3 regions of the Mucilaginibacter defluvii genome follow, and region 3 is predicted to be linked to each of the others. Evidence: riboswitches for the same ligand, from Rfam matches in the RefSeq annotation. Region 3 holds a riboswitch; each other region holds the start of a gene.
The links. A riboswitch is a leader RNA that binds a small molecule or an ion and turns the genes downstream of it on or off. The one in region 3 is predicted to bind cobalamin.

Region 1: linked by a shared signal. The riboswitch ahead of ABD960_RS08410 (TonB-dependent receptor plug domain-containing protein) and the one ahead of ABD960_RS01580 (ribonucleoside-diphosphate reductase small subunit) in region 3 are both predicted to bind cobalamin.
Region 2: linked by a shared signal. The riboswitch ahead of metE (5-methyltetrahydropteroyltriglutamate--homocysteine S-methyltransferase) and the one ahead of ABD960_RS01580 (ribonucleoside-diphosphate reductase small subunit) in region 3 are both predicted to bind cobalamin.

Annotation. Positions count from the first base shown of each region.
Region 1 covers NZ_BAABJI010000002.1:488,696-496,113, forward strand. The annotation lists gene ABD960_RS08375 (endonuclease/exonuclease/phosphatase family protein) at 1-308, shown strand, start outside; gene thrS (threonine--tRNA ligase) at 519-2,444, shown strand; gene infC (translation initiation factor IF-3) at 2,446-3,012, shown strand; gene rpmI (50S ribosomal protein L35) at 3,076-3,276, shown strand; gene rplT (50S ribosomal protein L20) at 3,356-3,700, shown strand; gene ABD960_RS08400 (helix-turn-helix transcriptional regulator) at 3,822-4,490, shown strand; gene ABD960_RS08405 (SRPBCC family protein) at 4,540-5,283, opposite strand; cobalamin riboswitch at 5,404-5,604, shown strand; gene ABD960_RS08410 (TonB-dependent receptor plug domain-containing protein) at 5,712-7,418, shown strand, end outside.
Region 2 covers NZ_BAABJI010000004.1:823,303-830,720, reverse strand. The annotation lists gene ABD960_RS20800 (acetylxylan esterase) at 1-343, opposite strand, end outside; gene metE (5-methyltetrahydropteroyltriglutamate--homocysteine S-methyltransferase) at 676-2,988, opposite strand; cobalamin riboswitch at 3,163-3,348, opposite strand; gene ABD960_RS20790 (RNA polymerase sigma factor) at 3,598-4,167, shown strand; gene ABD960_RS20785 (FecR family protein) at 4,249-5,235, shown strand; gene ABD960_RS20780 (SusC/RagA family TonB-linked outer membrane protein) at 5,444-7,418, shown strand, end outside.
Region 3 covers NZ_BAABJI010000001.1:358,218-365,635, reverse strand. The annotation lists gene ABD960_RS01585 (ribonucleoside-diphosphate reductase subunit alpha) at 1-1,349, opposite strand, end outside; gene ABD960_RS01580 (ribonucleoside-diphosphate reductase small subunit) at 1,457-2,434, opposite strand; cobalamin riboswitch at 2,566-2,811, opposite strand; gene ruvC (crossover junction endodeoxyribonuclease RuvC) at 2,900-3,496, opposite strand; gene aat (leucyl/phenylalanyl-tRNA--protein transferase) at 3,519-4,148, opposite strand; gene ABD960_RS01565 (DUF3857 domain-containing transglutaminase family protein) at 4,159-6,072, opposite strand; gene ABD960_RS01560 (DUF3857 domain-containing protein) at 6,079-7,418, opposite strand, start outside.

The sequences.
Region 1 (7,418 bases), on a different contig from region 3:
TAAAAGAAATCGCCGGCAACGAAAAAGCTATTTTTACCGGCGACCTTAACGGCGACCATGAAAGTACCTGGTACCAGCGCCTGGCCACATCAGGTTATTTAAAGGATACTTACACAATGGCTAAACATCCTTACATTTTCAATGCCTCGTTCAACAACTTTGGTAAAGCGTTGGATAAGGACGGTATTATCGACCATATATTTACAACCGGCACTGCCAATGTTAAACGCTGGGGCATATTAACCGATAGCTACCGCGGCAAATTCCCGTCAGATCATTTCCCGGTGCTGGCAGAGTTTACATTTTAATTGTTTCTGTTTCTGATTTTTTTCAAAGCCTCCTCAAAAGGGAGGCTTTGTTTTTAAGGCGCAATTTTATTTTCAACACCTATCACAGCTAATAAATAAATTATATTTTTGCCACATAACATACAGGTCGCGTTAGTAGGCGATCTTTTTTAAAAACATATTTATAAACTGGCCGTATCAATACATGAAAAGGCCGAATCATAGTTGTAGATGATTAATATTACACTCCCTGATGGTTCCGTTCGTCAGTACGACAAAGGAATTACTTCCATGCAGATCGCGCAGTCGATCTCTGAAGGTTTAGCACGTAATGTATTAGCAGCCGAAGTAAACGGCCAGGTTTGGGATGCCAGTCGCCCTATTGAGGAAGACAGCAGCATTAAGCTCCTGACCTGGAATGACGCCAATGGTAAATCAACCTTTTGGCATTCATCGGCCCACTTAATGGCCGAGGCACTTGAGGCTTTATATCCGGGTACTAAATTCGGTATCGGCCCTGCTATTGAAACAGGTTTTTATTACGATGTTGACTTTGGCGACCGCGAATTTTCGTCCGAAGAATTTAAAAAGATTGAAGACAAGATCATTGAGCTGGCCAAGGCAAAGTCGGAGTACATACGGAAGCCGGTTAGCAAGGCCGATGCTGTAGAATACTTTACCGAGAAAGGCGACGAGTACAAGCTCGACCTGATCAAGGATCTGCCTGATGGTTCTATTACTTTTTACACTCAGGGAAACTTCACAGACCTTTGCCGCGGCCCACATATTCCGAACACTGGTTTTGTTAAGGCTGTTAAACTAATGAGCGTTGCCGGTGCTTACTGGCGCGGCGATGAAAGCCGTAAACAGCTTACCCGTATTTATGGCGTAACTTTTACCAAGCAAAGCGAACTTACCGAGTACTTACACATGCTGGAGGAAGCTAAAAAACGCGACCACCGCAAGTTGGGTAAGGAATTAGAGCTGTTCACATTCTCCGAAAAAGTGGGTATGGGTTTACCATTATGGTTACCTAAAGGCACCGCTCTGCGTGAGCGCCTGACCAGCTTTTTGCAAAAAGCGCAAACCAAAGCCGGTTACGAGCAGGTAATTACCCCGCACATCGGGCATAAAAATCTGTATGTAACATCCGGCCACTATGAAAAATATGGTGCAGACTCATTCCAGCCGATAAAAACACCGCAGGAAGGAGAGGAGTTTTTGTTAAAACCAATGAACTGCCCGCACCATTGCGAGATATATAAATCAAAACCACGTTCGTATAAGGATCTTCCGGTACGTTACGCTGAGTTTGGCACCGTTTACCGTTACGAGCAAAGTGGCGAGCTGCATGGCTTAACCCGTGTGCGTGGCTTTACTCAAGATGATGCTCACCTATTTTGCCGCCCTGACCAGGTTAAGGAAGAATTCAAAAAGGTAATTGACCTTGTGTTATACGTTTTTGGAGCCCTTGGATTTGAGGACTATACAGCACAGGTATCATTACGTGATCCGGAGAATAAAACTAAATATATCGGTACCGATGAAAATTGGGCGCTGGCTGAATCGGCCATAAAAGAAGCGGCTGAAGAAAAAGGCCTAAAAACTGTTGTTGAACTTGGTGAAGCCGCATTTTATGGCCCTAAGCTCGACTTTATGGTGAAAGACGCCCTTGGCCGTAAATGGCAATTGGGTACCATTCAGGTTGATTATAACCTGCCTGAGCGTTTTGAACTGGAGTACACCGGCAGCGATAACCAGAAGCACCGCCCGGTGATGATACACCGCGCGCCGTTCGGTTCAATGGAACGTTTTGTGGCCGTGTTAATTGAGCATTGCGCCGGTAACTTCCCGCTGTGGCTTTCACCGGAGCAATTTATTATTCTTCCTATATCTGAAAAATATGAAGAATATGCAAAAAAACTTTCAGATGAATTAAAAGATTCCGATATTTGCGGGCTAATTGACTTCAGAGATGAGAAGATCGGGCGTAAAATCCGCGATGCTGAAGTTAAAAAGATCCCCTATATGCTTATCGTTGGCGAAAAAGAAGCCGCAGAAAATGTGGTTTCAGTTCGTAAACATGGTCAGGGCGACCTGGGCAGCATGAGCGTAGAGGAGTTTATAAAACAGATAACTAAAGAAATAACAGTATAACTTGGCTTTAAACAGACCGTTCAACAGAGGACCAAGGCCCCCTTTCAAGAAAAAAGAGGCCGAACATAACATCAATCAATTCATCAAGGCGCCAGAGGTTCGTCTTGTTGGTGATAATGTGGAAACTGGCGTGTATTCACTACGTGACGCGCTTGCCATTGCCCAGGAGCAGGAGCTTGACCTTGTTGAGATATCGCCTAACGCTAACCCGCCTGTTTGTAAAGTAACCGACTATAATAAGTTTATTTACGAGCAGAAGAAAAAGCTGAAGGAGATAAAAAGCAATGCCAAACAAACGGTTATAAAAGAAATCCGTTTCGGCCCTAACACTGATGACCATGACTTTGAGTTTAAACTGAAGCATGCTATTAAGTTTCTGGAGTCGAACGAGAAAGTACGTGCTTACGTACACTTTAAAGGCCGTTCAATTGTTTACAAGGAGCAAGGCGAAATACTCTTATTAAAATTTGCCCAGGCGTTGGAGGAAGTGGGGAAGGTTGAGCAATTACCGAAATTAGAGGGTAAGCGTATGTTCCTTACAGTAGCTCCAAAGGGTGCAAAAAAGTAAATTCGATATTCGAAATAAAAATAAAACGTTGCGAAAACGTCTAAACACAAACAAATAAGAGTTATGCCAAAAATGAAAACCAATTCCAGTGCCAAAAAGCGTTTTAAGCTTACTGGAACCGGTAAAATTGCAAGGAAAAACGCATACAAAAGCCACATCTTAACCAAGATGTCGACCAAACGTAAGCGTAACTTAGGTCACACCAGCTTAGTGTCTGATGCTGACATGGGTAACGTAAAGCGTATGCTTTGTATCGGTAAGTAATTAATTTAAATTTTTAACCAGGTATTAGAGTACTAAAGTTCGCCCTTAAGCGGCACTCACTACCAAAAACAACAACAAGATGCCACGTTCAGTAAACGCAGTAGCGTCACGCAGACGAAGAAAAAGAATCTTGAACCTCGCTAAAGGTTATTGGGGTTCACGCAGCAAGGTTTATACCATTGCAAAAAACACAGTAGAAAAAGGTTTACAGTATGCTTACCGCGACCGTAAAACCAAGAAAAGAGAATTCAGAGCTTTATGGATCCAGCGTATTAACGCCGGTGCCCGTCAGCACGGAATTTCATATTCGCAATTAATGGGCAAATTAGCCGCTAAAGAGATCGGTTTAAACCGTAAGGTATTAGCTGACCTGGCTATGAACAACCCAGATGCATTCAAAGCAATTATTGACGCAGTAAAATAGTTCTGTTTAGCAACGTTTTACATTGAAGAACGCCTGGTATTAACCGGGCGTTTTTTTTGTGCATTTTTACTTTCTAATATTATTTTACATATTCAGGGAAATTAATGTTCGCCCTGAGTAAATGGAACTACCCAAACCTATCAGCCAAAAAATAACCGAATTCGCACCCTATGCCGAAATGCTGCCCGGCGTAACTATCATCCACCATATTGCTGATTTTTCGGTAGTTCATATGTGCTCAAAAGGGCAGAAGTTACTGGGAGTAACCGTTGATGAGTTAAGGGAAATGGGAGCAGAATACTACCCGCGTTATTTCAACATGGAATATATGGAAGGCCTGCTGCCGAAAATGGAGAAGCTTTTACGTGACAATAAAAAGAACGAAAGTTTCAGCTATTTTCAACAGGTAAAATACGCCGGTAAGGATGACTGGACCTGGCACATTACCTCCACCGGTATTTTTATGTGGGATGATGATGGCAAGCCCTTGCTAACCATAACTACCGCGCTGCCCATTGAAAATCTGAAAGAAGTTGAACCCAAAGCCGAGCGATTATTAGCCGAAAATATATTCCTTCGTAACAATGCGGCGCGTTTTGGCTTGTTAAGTAAGCGGGAGATCAGCATTTTAAAATTGGTGGCTGGCGGCAAAAGTTCGCCCGAAATAGCTAAAGAGCTATTCATATCGGCAGAGACAGTGCAAACACACCGCCGAAACATCAAACAAAAGCTTGGCATATCCAATAATTTTGAATTTACAGAATACGCCCGCGCCTTCAACCTGCTATAAAAAAAGCGCTTACAAATATTGTAAGCGCCTTAATTAATAGATTTAATTTCTACAACAGCGGGTCTGTGCTTTTGTCGTTTAATTCGCGGGTATCATTGTCGATATCCATGTATTGCTTAAAGTTCTGAACATCAGCGTTGACCATGCTTTTAAACACCGGGTTCAAAGCATACGCTATACTTGCGCCAAGGCCACCTGCAGGTGGGTGGTAGCTGATCACCACATCAACCAGGGTTCCGCCATTTTCGGCATCTCTGAAACGTACCTTACCTGCGTTATCAATGATAGATCCCGGCAGTGAGCTCCAGCCAATCATGTAACCCGGCTCGTCCTTCACAATCTCAGCATCCCAGGTAACACGGGCTACGCCGGCCGGTAACTTAAGCTCCCAGTGCGATCGGGTGTTATCAATCACCTGTACGCTTTCCAGATGTTTCATAAACAGAGGCAAATTATCAAGCTGACGCCAAAACTCATAAACCTGATAACGCGGCTTGTTAACCACAAAGGCTGAACGTACATTTACGTTCACCACATCATCGGTAGTGGTTTTACCAACCCGGCTATACAATTCACAGTGGCCTGTAAATCCCCTGCTTAGCAGGTAGCCGCCGGCTCCAAGTTTTATAATACTTGAAAACGGACTTTTAAACAGGTTTTTAAAACCCGATATTCCTAATTTAACACCCGTAGCAATGGAGATATATCGCTCCGGCCATGTTAGGTTTATAGGTTCCGCGTTATTCTCGGCGCGGTGGTAGTTGTTTGCCAACTGTATTGATGCATTCGACATAATGATATGTTTTTAAGTAGATTACTTATATAACATTGTGCCGTTAAAGGAGTTTTGCTTTAGTTAAAAAACTTGCTTTTACACGAACGGTTTTTTTTTAAATAGTAGTCGCTATTTATTGTACATTTGTGCGCTTTTGGTTTTGCGTTGTTACTTGATAGCCTCGCAAATTAAAAGGGAATACGGTGTAAGTCCGTAACTGTCCCGCAGCTGTAAGCTCTGTAACCAAAAATCCGTCAATAAGCCACTGTAGTAATAAACTATGGGAAGGCAGGAGTGAGGGGAGCAAGTCAGAATACCTGCCATAAGTAATTAATTATTCGAAGCTTTCGGGGATTGAAGCTTGAATGGCATGTGCAATGCGCATTTCACTCATATTATATTTCTCCTGATCTCTTTTCGTTTTAAATAGTCGTGGTGAAATCAATATGTTAAACAAAAATATTTTTGCATTAAATGCGATAGCGTTTTTCATATTGGGCTTTAGCCAGAATACCCTCGCGCAATCCGACAGTGTCAAAAACTTACAGGAAGTACACATTCAAGGTATTACATCAGGTGTTTTAAAGTCGGCTACTCCTGTTCAGGCTATTACATCTGCTGATTTTTCCAGATATAGCGCTTTTAGCGTAGCCGATGCAGTTCGCAATTTTTCTGGAGTTGCCGTGCGCGATTATGGCGGAATAGGCGGATTAAAAACAGTTTCGGTACGCAGTATGGGTGCCGGTTACACCAGCGTTTTGTACGATGGTATACCGATAAACGATGCGCAAACCGGGCAGGTAGATCTTGGGCGCTTTAATTTATTGAATTTACAGGAGATTATTTTATATACCGGCCAGCCGATTAACCTAAGCTTGCCAGCTCGTTCGTATGCGAATTCGGCGGTGCTTTCGCTCATTACAAAGCAGCCTCAATTAAGTGTTGAAAAACCTTACGGCATTACTGCCGGTGTGCGTGCCGGAAGCTTTAGTTTAATCAATCCTTATGTACAGTGGCAGCAGCGATTGAGTAATAATTGGTCGGCTGTACTAAACGCCTCAACACAAAAAGCTAACGGCAATTACAAATTTAAAGATAACTTTGGTGGCAGAGACACCATCGGCAGGCGTGTAAATAGCGACGTATCTACCCAGCAAATTGACTGGGGAGTTTACTACAGCAAAGACGACAGTACGACGTTCAGGCTTCAGTTTAATTACATCAGCTCTGACCGTGGTTTGCCCGGTCCGGTCATACTTAATGCTGTATATCAAGATCAGCACCTGCTTAACCAGGACGCTTTTGTGCAGGCTGTTTATGACCGTATTTGGCAGAGTTCATTGCATCTGTTATTAACCGCCAAGGCATCGCACAATTACCAGCATTATACCGATGCTTCATTTTTGAATAATAATGGCGGCGCTAATGAACATTATACACAGCGCGAGCTTTACCAATCCGCCACTTTAAGCTATAAACCCTTTAATAACTGGGAAATATCCTACGGTACCGATGCGTCGTTTACAGATATGGATATTGATGTTTACAGGTACGCGTTTCCAAAGCGATTGTCGTTATACAATGTGTTGGCGAGTAACTTAAAAACAGGCCGCTTCGGGTTTCAGGCAAGTTTACTCAGCATGTATATCAATGATGATGCGGAGACAAACACCGCAGCAAAATCAAAATCGGCATTAAGTCCAACGCTTGTGGCAAGCTTTGAGGCGATAAAGAACGGCGAATTACTGTTTCGGGCATTTTATAAAGATGTTTATCGTTACCCTAACCTGTCCGAGCAATATTACTACGCCGTACAGCCACGTAATCTTCAACCGGAACAATCACGCCAATTTAATGCCGGTGCGGTCTACACCAAAAATTTCGACAGTTTTACAGAATATTTTTTGGCAAGCGTTGATGGTTATTATTATAAGGTAACCAATAAAATTTTCTCCTTTCCGGGGCGGTCGGCAGAGATTTTAAGCGTGCGCAACATTGGTAAGGTAGATATCCGAGGGCTGGATTTAAACCTAAAAACACGTTTTAAACCGGTTAATGGTTATGCGGGTTTACTTAGCCTGGCTTATACCTATCAACGGGCAATTGATATCAGTAACCCGGGCGATAGTTTTTATAAAGATCAGATACCATAC
Region 2 (7,418 bases), on a different contig from region 3:
ACCCAGGCGTTTTAGCAGGTATTTTAAAACTAAGCTTTTTACTGCCACCCGGGCCTATTTTTACTTTTACCGAATCAGTAGATACATGTTTACCGTAGTCGGTTTTAAGCTCATAGCTTACTTTACCTTCCTGAACTTCTTTATAAGTACTTTTAACTTTAATATCGTAAGCTACCTCGGCCGGATCGTTAAAGATAGCATTCCTGATTTTAGGTTTGATATCCAGAAAAACTTCACCTTCCGCCTCACCGCCTTCTTCGTGTTCAGGGGTTTGGCTGTAAGCGGCTACAGGCAGAGCTACACTCATGCATATAGCGAAAATAAAAGTTAAAATTTTATTCATCAGGGCCTGAAAAATCAATAGTTGATAACTTAAACCTTAGGGCAGCAATACCAGCTAAGCATATTTTTACCCACAATAGGGAAAAAATTACCCAATACCCCATATTGTAGAGCAGTATTTGAGCGGTGTGGTTTATCTCGCTGTTATTAAAACAACTTAACCACAGCCACTTTTCCTGCTTTAAATATTAAGTATTAATTAACCGCTATTTGCAATAAATGTTAAGAGGCAAAATCGATACCAACTTAGCCGTAAATAACTGACTTAGGGGACTATGCCATATACGGAAGGCTATAAACAAAACGGGCAGGAAGTACCTGCCCGTTTGATATTTAAATTGTTGCTTCAGCTTTTATGCTTTGCCTTGCCTGCTGCGCGGCCGCTACCATGTTTTGCAACGCCACTTTAGTTTCGGGCCATTTGCGCGTTTTAAGGCCGCAATCCGGGTTTACCCAAAGGTTACGGGCGGGTAGCAGTTCAGCTGCTTTTTCAAGCAGGGCCACCATCTCGGCTGTGGTAGGTACGCGCGGCGAGTGGATATCATAAACACCCGGCCCAATCTCATTAGGGTATTTAAAGTTGGCGAATGCCTCCAGCAATTCCATTTGCGAGCGCGATGTTTCAATGGTGATCACATCGGCATCCATAGCAGCTATATGTTCAATAATATCATTAAACTCGCTGTAGCACATGTGCGTATGTATCTGTGTTTCATCAGTAACGCCACTTGCTGAGATGCGAAAGGCCTTTACAGCCCAGTTAAGGTAAGCTGCCCGGTTAGCCTTGCGCAGCGGTAAGCCTTCGCGAATGGCGGGCTCATCTATCTGTATAATGCCGATGCCGTTTTGCTCAAGGGCAACCACCTCATCACGTATGGCCAGGGCTATCTGGTTGGCGGTAACCTCGCGCGGCTGGTCATCCCGCACAAACGACCATTGCAGTATAGTCACCGGCCCGGTAAGCATCCCTTTCATCAGCTTATCAGTTTGGGCTGCAGCAAAGCGGCTCCACCTAACCGTCATATCGCGCGGGCGCAAAACATCGCCATAAATTACAGGCGGCTTTACGCAGCGGCTGCCATAACTTTGCACCCAGCCGTTTTTGGTAAAAGCAAAGCCGTCCAGTTGCTCGCCGAAGTATTCAACCATATCGTTACGTTCAAACTCGCCATGTACCAGTACGTCAATACCAATTTCTTCCTGCCAGCGTATGGCATCTATGGTGGCTTGCTCAATAGCCTTTTCATAATCAGCGGCGCTTAGCTCGCGCTTTTTAAATTTAGCCCGCAGCTGGCGTATATCTTCAGTTTGCGGGAACGAGCCAATGGTAGTTGTAGGGAAGGCCGGGAGTTTAAAACGCTGCTGCTGTATTTGCTGCCTGTTGGCAAAGCCGCTTACACGTTTATCGTCGGCTTCGGTCAGTTCAGCGATACGTTGTTTAACGGCTACTTTGTGCACCCGTGTTGATAATTTGCGTGCCTCGATAGATTGTTGATTGGCTTGCAGATATTGCTGATCATCAGTACCAGTAGCTATGGCTTTAAGCTCTTTTATCTCGTTCAGCTTCTGCCTGGCAAAACTCATCCAGTTTTTAAGACCGTAATCAAGTTCTGTTTCCAGGCCGAGATCAACCGGACTATGCAGCAGTGAACATGATGGCGCTATCATAACACGCCCGGCACCGATAGCAGCTTTCGCTTTTTCTATCAATTCCAACGACGCTTTATAATCATTCTTCCAGATGTTACGGCCATCAATTACACCTAACGACAGGCTCAGGCTTTCAGGCAGTTGTGCCAACACGTCATTCAATTGTTGCGGCGCGCGTACCAGGTCAATATGCAGGGCGGCAACCGGCAGATTTACGGCAAGCGAGGTATTATCATGCAGGGCATCAAAATAAGTAGCTACTAAAATATTTACACCGTTAACACGATTGCTTATCAATTTATAGGCATATTCAAAGGCTTCCTTCTCTTTTTGCGACAGATCAAGCGCCAGTACAGGTTCATCTATCTGTATCCATTCTGCGCCTTGTTGCTTTAAGCGATTGATGATGTCGACATAGACAGGTACCAGTTTCTTTATCAGGTCGATACGTTCAAAGCGGCTGCCTTTTTCTTTGCCCAATAACAGGTAAGTTACCGGGCCAATCAATACGGGTTTGGCATTGTTGCCCAGGTATTGGCGGGCTTGCTGGTACTCGGCAAATGGTTTTTCAGAGAATATACGGAATTCCTGCACCTGGGTAAACTCGGGTACCAGGTAATGGTAATTGGTATCAAACCACTTGGTCATTTCCAGTGCCGTAATATCCAATCCGTTTTGCTGATAGCCGCGGGCCATGGCAAAATACAAGTCAGTTTCGGTATTAGTTTTAACTTCGGTAAGCACTGGGGCAAAGCGCTCGGGTATTACCCCCAACAGCAGGCTCATATCCAGCACCTGGTCGTAAAAACTGAAATCGTTACAAGGTATCAGGTTAATACCCGCATCCAGTTGTGTTTGCCAGTTTTCTTCCTTAATTGCTTTTCCAACCTGGTTCAGTTCTTTCAGGTCGATTTTGCCTGCCCAGTAATTTTCGCAGGCTTTTTTGAGTTCACGGCGGCTACCAATGCGCGGGTAACCTAAGTTTTGCGTTAGCATTCTTTTAAAAAATTAATTAAATAAATCTGTTAAAAGCGCTTTAGCCTAAGCTTCGCAATGCGTTTGGGGTGGAGTAGAAAGACAGGCACGACGGTACATAGCAATCCCGTCAAAACAGAAGGTTAGCCTAACATGTACATCATACCTGATCAATTGCTTCATACCGCGAAAGCATTGTCAATTCGGTGGCAGGCAGGTCTCCTGGCTTGTAACATTTCTGCCGCTCTTCCCATTTATTAAAACAGTGAGCATTTGTTGGCAGAAACCTTTTGCGTTACTTACAGTTGCGCGACAGCCCGTGATTTGCACACGGTTCCCTATTAATTTAGCGTTTGTAAAACCCGCACCGGTTTGATGAAGAATAAGTAAAGAACTTGCAGGGGCTAAAATAGATAAAATATAATTATCAGGGTTTGCCCAGGTTTTTAAACGACACAACCGCAAATAAATCATTTGCGGCACACATAGCAACCACATAAAAAGACGGATTTTACCGCCGATTTTATATTTATTTAATGGATAAATAACATTTAAACAAATTAAATTTTGTTATGGAAGCTTTTTAATTATATTAGGAAGTCCGAAATCATGTAAAACCAATTAATTGTGATGAGAGGGTTTAAATTAAATCGCCACCGGAATTTAACCTTTGAGGAAGTATTTGAGCATTATAAGCTGCAGGTTTATAATCAGGTTTACGCTATAGCAAAGTCTGGTTACGCAGCCGAAGAAATTACCCAGGAGATATTCATCAAGCTTTGGACAAATGCCGAGGCCTTGAATGATGTAAAAAACCTGGGCGGTTACATTTATACCATTACACGTAACTATTCCCTTAATTATTTGCGTAAAGCTGCCAGCGATACCCGGCTGGTTAACGAGCTGATGCGCGTAGCCGTTGTTGATGATAACAATACAGAGGCTCGCCTTGCGGTTTCTGAATGCAGGCAATTGATATCGCGCGCTGTAGGCCGGCTATCGCCACAACGCCAGTTGGTTTATAAACTATGTAAAGAGGACGGCATGACGTATGACGAAATTGCCGCGCAGCTCAACCTCTCAAAACATACGGTAAAAAACCACCTGATGGCCGCCCTTAGCTTTATAAATACATACCTTACCAAAAATGGTGTCCACTCGGCCATGGTGCTGCTGTTTTGCTGCATTTATAACCAATAGCACTACAAACAAATTTTATTTTACTTTTTATTAGTCTGATAGCTGATTTACTGTGTCTTTAGTATATCAATCAGTTATTAAATGGATCAAAGTCAGCGTAAATCAGAACTTCTTAAAAAGTACATGGGCAATACGTGTACACGCGGGGAGTTTGATGAATTGTTTGAAATGCTAAGGCAGGCAGACAATTTTGATGATTTTGACCTTGCCTTTAAAAACCATTGGGATAAAGCATCACAGGTGGCCACGCCCAAAGCGGCAAATCTGGGTGGCATCCGGCAAAACGTTGTAATGCGCCTGTGGAGCATGCGCAGGGGGCGCGTACGCGTTAAATACGCAACTGCCATTTTATTGATATGCGGCGCGGCGCTGTTTTTATTTAACCGTTACCAAAAGCCCGAGGCGCCGGTTTACCAAACCGCACAAACTTCAGCAGCCAAAACAAAAGTAGTATTATTGGCTGATGGCACCCGCGTTACATTGAATGCCAACAGCAGCTTACGCTATCCCGATAATTTCAATGCCGATAAACGCGAAGTGTACCTGACGGGTGAAGCTTATTTTGAAGTATTTCATGATGCAGAAAAACCATTTGTAATTCACTCCGGCAAGTTGCTTACCCATGTTTTGGGCACAACCTTTACGGTTAGCGCTTATCCGCAGGCGGCATCCCCGTTAAATGTAACCGTACTAACCGGCAAGGTAGCCGTAAAGCATCAGCAGGCCAATGCCCTTGCGGTGCTTACCCGGGGCGAATCAGCAACCATGAGTTACGGCAAAACACGGTTTGAACTGACCAAACTCAAAAATCCCGAAGACGCCATTGCCTGGATTGATGATAAATTGATTTTTGAAAACACCGATCTGAAGCAGGTTGCCGCCGTTTTGAGTAACAAGTACGGCGTCAGCATCATTATAAATGATAAAAAGCTGGCCGACCAGCGCATAACCGCCATTTTTCAGGGTCAAAGCCTGCAAGGCATCTTAAAAGCCGTTACCAAAATAACGCATACCAATTATACCACCGTTAACAACAATACCTATACAATAAGCACCAATAAACAGTAACATACTTAACCCCAAAAAAGAAGGAGAGAAATTATAGATAAAATCACGACATAAAAAAAGGTTGAATGTGGTACCAGCACATCCAACCCCTGGGCATGTTGCCCCAAATTCATAGCCAAACCCTGTAAAGGGCATTTCATCACTATAAATTTTGATCAAATATATGACAAATAAATCATTGTCCTCTCATTTGATATGCAAAGCATTTATGCGGCTAACACTAATTTGTACCATCATTTCTGTTTGCTTTACATACGCGTCAGCCAAAAAACTTTCCGCGCAGGATTTGAACACCCGTATATCGCTGCACGTAACCAATATGCCGGTTAAGGATGTGCTGCGCCGGATAAACAAAGAAACCAAAATCAGCTTTGCCTTCAGCAATACTATTGTAACCACCCAACAGGTAAGCGTTGATGCCCGCAACGAGCAACTGGGCGCTGTTTTAAAAAGAATGCTAAGCCCTATCGGGATGGATTATTCCATATCAGGCAATGTGGTTTTAATTGATAAAAAGAGTCCTGTTGCCGATGAACCCGCTCCGGCAGAGAGCAACACCATACCTGCACCGGTAAAAATTAGCGGCACCGTGGTTGACGATGCCAGGCAGCCGCTGATAGGCGTAAGCGTAATGATAAAAGGCAGCAACAATGGCACCGTAACCAATGCAGACGGCCGCTATACCATTACCGCGCCGGACGATAACAGCATCCTGGTATTCTCGTACATGGGTTTTATTACCCAGGAGATAAACGTTAACGGCCGCAGTACGATTGACGTGCAGCTGGCTGAAAATAAAAAAGAACTGAACGAGGTGGTGGTAACCGCTCTTGGTATCTCTAAGCAAAAGAAAGCACTGGCCTACGCCGTAACCGAGGTTAAGGGTGACGAATTTACCCAGGCACGCGAGAATAACGTAGCCAACGCTTTAACCGGTAAAGTGGCCGGTGTTAACGCCACAGGCCTATCAACCGGGCCGGGCGGATCGAGCAGGGTATTGATACGCGGTAATGGCTCCCTGTCAGGCAGCAATCAGCCATTATATGTGGTAAACGGTATGCCTATTGACAACACGGTACCGGGCGGTAGCGCCTCTACCAATGCGGGCGGGGGCAACGTTGACCGTGGTGATGGTATTGCGGGCATTAACCCGGATGATATTGAATCCATGAGCGTATTAAAAGGTGGTACCGCCGCCGCGCTTTATGGCGCGAGGGCTGCCAACGGCGTTATTTTGATCACCACCAAAAAAGGCCGTGCTGGTAAAGGTATCGGTGTGGAGTATAACTCAACCTTCACGGCGGAGAGCCCGTCCGTATTCCCTGACTGGCAGTATGAGTATGGCCAAGGCGATGGCGGTGTAAAACCGATGACACAGGCCGCCGCCATACAAACCGGCCGCCGCTCGTTCGGTGCGCGTATTGACGGCTCAACGTATGTAGGTTTTGACGGACTTGAGCATGCTTACACGGCACAAAAGGATAACATCAAAAACTTTTACCGTACAGGTACCAACTTAACCAATACGGTTGCTTTTACCGGCGGTACCGAGGCGGTAACCTATCGCTTCTCCATGTCTGACCTGGATAGTAAAAGCATTTTGCCGAACAGCGATTTTAACCGTAAAACAGGAAACCTTAACGTAAGCGGTAAGCTGGGTACAAAATTGAGCTTTGAAGCTTCGGCACAGTATAATATTGAGAATGCCAAAAACCGTGCGAGCGCAGGTGACGCATTGGGTAACCCTAACTGGACGCCTTACATGATTGCCAATACCGCCGACATCCGCTGGCTTGACCCGGGTTATGATGCCAACGGCAACGAAATTCCGTGGAATGATGCATCCATCGCCTCAAACAGCTACTTTGTAGTGAACAAGTATCAGCAAAAGGATACTAAGAACCGCTTTATCGGCCAGGCCGGAGTAACTTATCAGTTCCTTAAAAGCTTGTCTATAAAGGGTGTGGTAAGCCGCGACTTTTATAATTACAACTATAAGTACATCATCCCGACAGGCACTTTATATGTACTCAATGGCCAGTATAATGAGTTGAAAGCAGATGCATCAGAAACCAACGCATTGGTAACGCTAAATTATAATACCCAGGTGAAGGACTTCGGCATTTCCGCCTTTGTCGGTGCAAACCAGCAGCGCTCGGTTTACAATCAAGTAAATATTGTAG
Region 3 (7,418 bases):
GGTAAGGCCAGCGATGCCAGGTTACAAACCGCTACCTCATCAGCCGAGGTGTATTCCATGATCTCGGTGCAAAGGTTTGAGCTTTTTATAGTACCCAGGTTTTGCTGGTTTGATTTGGCGTTTGCGGCATCCTTGTACAACAAATAAGGCGTACCGGTTTCCACTTGTGAGTCTAACACCGCAAACCAAAGCTCCTGTGCTTTAATGGTTTTACGGGCACGGCCTTCTTGTTCGTATTTAGTGTATAATGCTTCAAACTCGGCACCAAAGCAATCCGCTAAACCCGGTGCTTCATGCGGACAGAACAGGCTCCAATCCTCATTGGCCTCAACGCGTTTCATAAACAAGTCTGAAATCCAAAGGGCATAGAACAAGTCGCGGGCGCGCATTTCTTCCTTACCGTGGTTTTTACGTAAGTCAAGAAACTCGAATACATCAGCATGCCAAGGCTCCAGGTAAATAGCGAAAGCGCCTTTACGCTTGCCGCCACCCTGATCAACATAACGGGCAGTATCATTAAATACACGCAGCATCGGTATGATACCGTTGCTGGTACCGTTGGTACCGCTGATGTATGAACCTGTTGCGCGTACGTTATGGATGCTCAAACCTATACCACCCGCACTTTGCGAAATTTTGGCGGTTTGTTTCAGGGTATCATAAATACCGTCAATGCTGTCATCCTTCATGGTCAGCAAAAAGCATGATGACATTTGTGGTTTCGGCGTACCCGCGTTGAATAGCGTAGGTGTAGCGTGGGTGAACCAACGCTCGCTCATCAGGTTGTAAGTTTTGATAACGCTGTCGATATCGCTTTTGTGGATACCTACCGATACACGCATAAACAGGTGCTGCGGACGTTCCACTATTTTACCGTCGATTTTTAGCAGGTATGATTTTTCAAGCGTTTTAAAGCCGAAGTAATCGAACCCGAAATCGCGGTCGTAAATAATGGTGCTGTCTAACACTTCAGCATTATCTCTGATCACTTCCCAAACGTCATCAGCGATCAGCGATGCGTTTTTGCCATTCTTGCTATCTACGTACTCATACAGCATACGCATGGTTTCGCTGAATGATTTTACCGTGTTTTTATGCAGGTTTGACACAGCTATACGCGATGCCAGCAAAGCATAATCCGGGTGCTTGGTGGTTAATGACGCGGCAGTTTCAGCAGCCAGGTTATCCAGTTCCGAAGTGGTTACGCCATCATATAAACCCTCAATCACCTTTTTGGCAACGTCAATCGGATCAACCAGTTGAAACCCGTAGCACAACTTCTCGATACGTGCTGTTATCTTATCAAATTTTACCGACTCTTTGCGGCCATCTCTTTTTATTACAAACATATTGCGTGCCCCCTAACCCCCTAAAGGGGGAGTTTCTAAGTGAGTGTATTTATTATAGTTAATTATCTTTTTTGCTCCTCTCCTTTAGAGGAGGTTGGGTGGGGCTGTTAAAAGTCCTCATCCAGCGAGAACGATTTGCTCTCGGGTACGTTGTTTAGTACACCGCTTTTTTGATAGTCGCCTACGCGCTTTTCAAAAAAGTTGGTTTTACCCTGCAAGCTTATCATCTCCATAAAATCAAACGGATTGGTAGCGTTATAGTGCTTATCATAACCCAACTCTTGCAACCATCTGTCGGCCACAAACTCAATGTACTGGCTCATCAGCTTGGCATTCATGCCTATCAGGTTAACCGGTAACGCATCGCTTACAAATTCCTTTTCTATTTCAACGGCATCGGTAATAATGCTCGTTGCTTCCTCTTTGCTCAACTTGTTGTTAAGCATACTGTATAGTAAGCAGGCAAACTCACAGTGCATACCTTCATCACGAGAGATCAGCTCATTGCTAAAAGTTAAGCCCGGCATCAGGCCACGTTTTTTAAGCCAGAACAGTGAGCAAAAGCTACCCGAAAAAAAGATACCCTCTACCGCGGCGAAAGCTACAAGGCGCTGCGCAAAGGTGCCGTTCTCAATCCATTTAAGGGCCCATTCGGCTTTTTTGCCTACACATGGCACGGTATCAATGGCATGGAATAAACGGTCTTTTTCAACAGGGTCTTTAACGTAAGTATCAATCAACAGGGCGTATGTTTCAGAGTGTATATTCTCCATCATGATCTGGAAACCATAAAAGCAGCGTGCTTCAGGAACCTGTACTTCACTCATAAAGTTCACCGCCAGGTTTTCGTTCACAATACCATCGCTGGCGGCAAAAAACGCCAGTATGTGCGATATGAAATGCTTTTCGCCGGCGTTAAGCGTTTCCCAGTGCTTCAGGTCGTCGCTAAGGTCAATTTCCTCGGCTGTCCAAAAGCTGGCTTCGTGCTTTTTGTACATTTCCCAAATACGGGGGTAATTAATGGGGAGAATCACAAAGCGGTCTTTGTTCTCTCGTAGCAATACTTCATCGTTTTCCTGTTTCATAAGCGCCTCGTTAATTAAATTATTGTATGTGTTGCAGCAGGTACTGACAAAAGACGAGGGCGCGACAGGCAAGCGCTCAATGGCGCCGGCAGGCAGGCTACTTCTTTTGGCAAAACCCTATGCGTGAAAGTTCTGTCAAATACCGCAGGGCAGGTGTCTGGCTTTGTTTTGGTCAATGGTCAGTTGTCACTGGTGAGTGGTTAGTAGTCAGTTGTGAGCATTGGAATGACATCCAATCACTACTCACCGCTCACCATTCACTATTCACAACTCGCTGATGACTAAAACGATACAGTTGCAACGTCAGCCCATGAGTTTAACATGGTTCCCTTTTAATACCAGTTATAAAACCGGCAACCTTACGGTGTTTACAAAGAACTATTTGGTGCTTTCAAAGATAGGCGACGAGGGAAGTATCGAGGTAATGATAGTTTTTAACATCTGGGGTAAGTTATAAACACCTTACTACTTCTTTTTACCAACGCCTGATACGCGGGTGGCATTATCCTTTACAAAGGTATCCCAGCCGGAGTATGATTTTTTTGAAGAAGAAGAGGAGCCGCTAACAACGCTGCGCTGAAACGCGTGACATACCGCCACGGCCAGGCCATCTGTAGCGTCGAGAAAATCGGGGGTTTCGGTAAAATTCAGCAAGCGTTGTATCATACCGGCAACCTGCTCTTTGGTGGCATTGCCGTTACCGGTTATGGATTGTTTTATTTTGCGGGGAGCATATTCGGTTATATCAACATTACGGGACAAAGCCGCGGCCATAGCCATGCCCTGTGCCCTGCCCAGCTTAAGCATTACCTGAATGTTTTTACCGTAAAAAGGCGCCTCAATTGCCAGGCAATCGGGATGATAGTTATCAATAAGCGCTACCGTTTTTTCGAAGATGCGCTGCAGCTTGAGCATGTGATCGTCAATGTTACCCATTTTTACCACGCCCAGGCTAATAAGCTCCAATTTGGAGCCGGTTTGCTTGATCAGCCCGTAACCCATTACGGCTGTACCCGGGTCGATGCCTAAAATTATACGCTCTTGTGTATTGGTGCTTTGCATGTACAAATGCGAAGGTAACAGTTTATTGCCGCAGTATGGCCATATATTCATCGCGGCCGATCATGCCCGCACCCATGCTTTCCAGGTGTTCAGTATATACCTGGCAATCAATAAGGCTGTACTTACCTGTTTTGCAGAGTGTAATAAGCGCGGTTTTTGAAGCATTGCTTACTTTGCTGAACATGCTTTCGCCGCAAAAAACCTTGCCTACTTCTACCCCATACAGGCCGCCAACCAGCGCCTCATCCTGCCAAACCTCTACAGAATGGGCTTTGCCCAGTTGGTGCAGATTGATGTAAGCCGCCATCATATCACCGGTGATCCAGGTGCCATCCTGCCCTTCGCGAGGTACCAGCGAACAAGCCTTTATTACCTCTGCAAAGGCAGTATTAAATGTTACCCTGAACTTGCCCGAGCGCAGTACCTGCCGCATGCTTTTTGAGATGACTACCGTTGCCGGGTTCAGCACAAAGCGCTCGTGCGGCGAGTACCACAGTATGGGTGTGTCATCACTATACCACGGAAATATGCCGTTTTGGTAAGCCAGCATCAATCGTCCGGCACTCAAATCGCCGCCTATGGCCAGCAGGCCATCCGCTTCGGCCAGGGCCGGATCCGGAAACAGCAAACGTTCATCAAGCCTGAAAATCATCGGCGCAAAGTTACGCCTTGCGTTTTATAACCAGCTTTTTGTTTTGCGCTTTCGCTACGTTATCCAGGTATTGCTGCATTTCGGTATACTTTGCCGCCGGGATAATGTGGTTGTTTAACGTAAATTTAGCCGTGCTAACCACTTCATTTTTGGCTGCATCATAAGCGTAGTTCAGAGTATAATCGCCGTAGGCAAATTTTAAGGTTTGATTAGCCGGCATGTTCTCCACCTCAAACCCTTCGGGTAAACTAATGGTGGTTACACAATTTTTTAACAACGGATGGTCAAAGTAAAAATCAGCTTTGCGCTTTTCTTCCGCCGGGCAGGTGTATGCCCAAAGGTCAAACGCGGCCGGTTTATAAAACTGGCGCGGCCCGGCAATTACATCGCTGAATTTATCGTACGCCATTTCCAGTTCCAGTTCTTTCATGCCATCCTTATCATCGGCTTGCTTAATATTGAATGCAGCGGGTTGCTTCATTTTAAGATACCGGATAAAAAATTCTTTTTGCTCATCAACCGACATTTCGGCAACCCCAAGCATCATACTCCTGAACTCACCGGTATTTTTTAATTTTATGGTTGATACCGCGCTGCCATCAGCATTAAGCTTAATATTTACATTGCTGTTAAAGGCATTGTTTGCGGCTTTGGTTTTAGGCGTGCTCACCAGTTTGCCGCCGCTCTCGGTTATAAGTAAAGCATTACGGTTTTCAGTAAATGTGCCTAACACACCGAATGGCTGTGTATCACTCGTGCACTCCAGCCAGGTGGTATCGTTTTTAAAGGGAATACACAATATGGCATGGTTAAACCTGTTTTGGCTAAATGCAAAATCAGCAGGTTCGCTGTTTTCGCCGGCCCGGATCAGGGCATAGTTGGCCGGTATGTTCACCGCTTTAAGCATAGCGTACATATAGTTGGAAAGGGCCTTACAGTCGCCATACTTTTTTTGGTCGACAAAGCTCGCGGCAAATGGCTTTAAACCGCCAATACCCAACTGAATACTCACGTAACGCATGTTCTTTTGCAAATACTCGTATAAAAATTTAGCCTTTTCTTTATCCGTTTTAAAGTTAGCAGTCATTTTCCTGAACTCTTCGGCACGGGCAGGCGGCAGGGTGTTTACATCGCTGTTGAGCGCTTGAATCCACTTGCCGAAATTTTCCCAGGTATCTAATTTTCCTGGGCGATTATCATAAGAAAAGTTAACCGGCGAAAAATCAACCCGTGGCGCAACACACCATTCGGGCACCCCTTTTTCGTTTTTAAAAGCCTTCAGGTTTGACACGCTCCAGCTATAAACATCGTTACCGTTTATAACTGATTTTTGTGGCTTAATGGTGGTATTGCGATTGTTATAGCGTAAGCCGGCTGCGGGGTTAACAATAAACGTACATGATGAGTATTGCACTGAACGTTCCGCTTCCTGCAACTGCCAGCTTCCATAGCTCAGAATACCATCATCCTCAAGCTCAAATATCATTTCGATAGTTAGCGGATATGAGGCTACCGTATGTGAAATAGCCTTTATGCGCTGATCGGTTATTATGGAAATATTGTCGATAGCCGACCGGTCGTACATATCGCTTTTCTTATATTTTTTAATGACACCACCATCCGCGTTATAAACAATCATCTGGAAAGAATTGATGAACGAGGTTTTATCATACGGTAATATAATGCGGGTTTCATCAATAGCATGTTCGTTTAACACGGTAACTACCGAGTGCGCCTTATGTATTCTGCGGCCAGGTGTGCTGATGGTAATTTCCTCGCTTTTGTAACGCAATACAGCATCCGCGTCCGTTTTAAGAGAATCAGGTATGGTTGAAGCCTTATATAATTCCGGCGATACTTTTTGGGCAAAAACAGGTATGCCGCCCGCAAGCAGCATACCTAATAAAAACAATCTCTTAAACATGTGGGATTACGATTTCTTTAACACGATCTGCTCATTCAGCATTTCATACATCTGGCGGCTAAATTCACGAAAATCGGCATAATCTTCTTTAAAGTAAGTAGTCTTAAGGTGGTCAACATAGTAACGTACCGATATCACGTCGTTTGAAAAGTTTACCATTCTGCGGAACACAACGCTTTTGTCCGGCGTGGTAAGGCTTACGCTTTTAGGTAAAGTTTCGGCTTTGTAACCGGCCGGAATTTTGTACATACCGGTAAAGGTCATGTTATCGCGGTAGCCAAATTCAATATCAGTATAACGGTTCTCGCTGAGGAACGGGTTAGTGTTCGTCATGGTGAGTACGTTAGGGTTAAAGTAGATAAAATTACCGTCGGACCCGGTCAAATCCAGGTCGAAGTTAATGCTTTGCACCAGCGGCAGGGTATCAATATCCATATTCTCGAACTTTATGGAAGATATGCGCAGGTTGTTATCCTTATTTTTAAGGTACTCGATGAATTTGGTTTCGCCGTCGGTTTTATATTTAGCCGTGCGCGATACCTTATTATAACCATAGCTGCTCACCTGGTTGGTGCCTACCATTTTACCATCCGGCTTAATTTCAACGTTTACATAAAATGATTGCCTTATAGGCTCGAGATTTTGTAGAAAAACGATATCATACTGGTTGCTCTCCTTATCAATAAATAAGCCTGATGAGTTAAGCAGGTTATCAGGAATATGATTGAAAAGGTTATACTTGTTTGTTGCATCAAGCACGTAATGCCTGGTAGTATCAATCGGGATATAAACCACGGCACGGTTAAACTGGTGCAGGTTAGGGCTGAACGGGTTTACACGGCCATTATCACGTGTACTAACAATCATGGGGTAAGCTTTAATACCGCTTTGCTTTAGCAGGTGAAAAAGTATAAGGTTTACCTCAGCCGAGTTACCTGTTTTTTTCTCCCAGGCTTTTACGGTACCATCATTAGTGAACCAGCGATCGATATCATTCCATTTCATCACCTTTTTAACTTCATTAAACACGTAGCTTATGCGCTCATCGTCAGTAGCGAATTGTTTGGCTTTATTTACAATGGCATCTTCACCTTCCAGCTTACGTTTAAGCTGTTTACCAAAGTCCTCATCATCAGCTAAAATACCGCCAACCTTGGGCCAGGTATCGGCATAGGTTTTAACAAAACCACCTATCGGCCTCACGGTGTTAAGCCCGAATACGATGCTTTGCATGTTATCCACATCCGAGCGCATTAAAGGCTCGTCACTAAGCGAGTGTACATTGGCCATACCCCTTGTATCAACGTTGATAGTATAGCCTAACGACTGTGTACCTGAACCCAGCA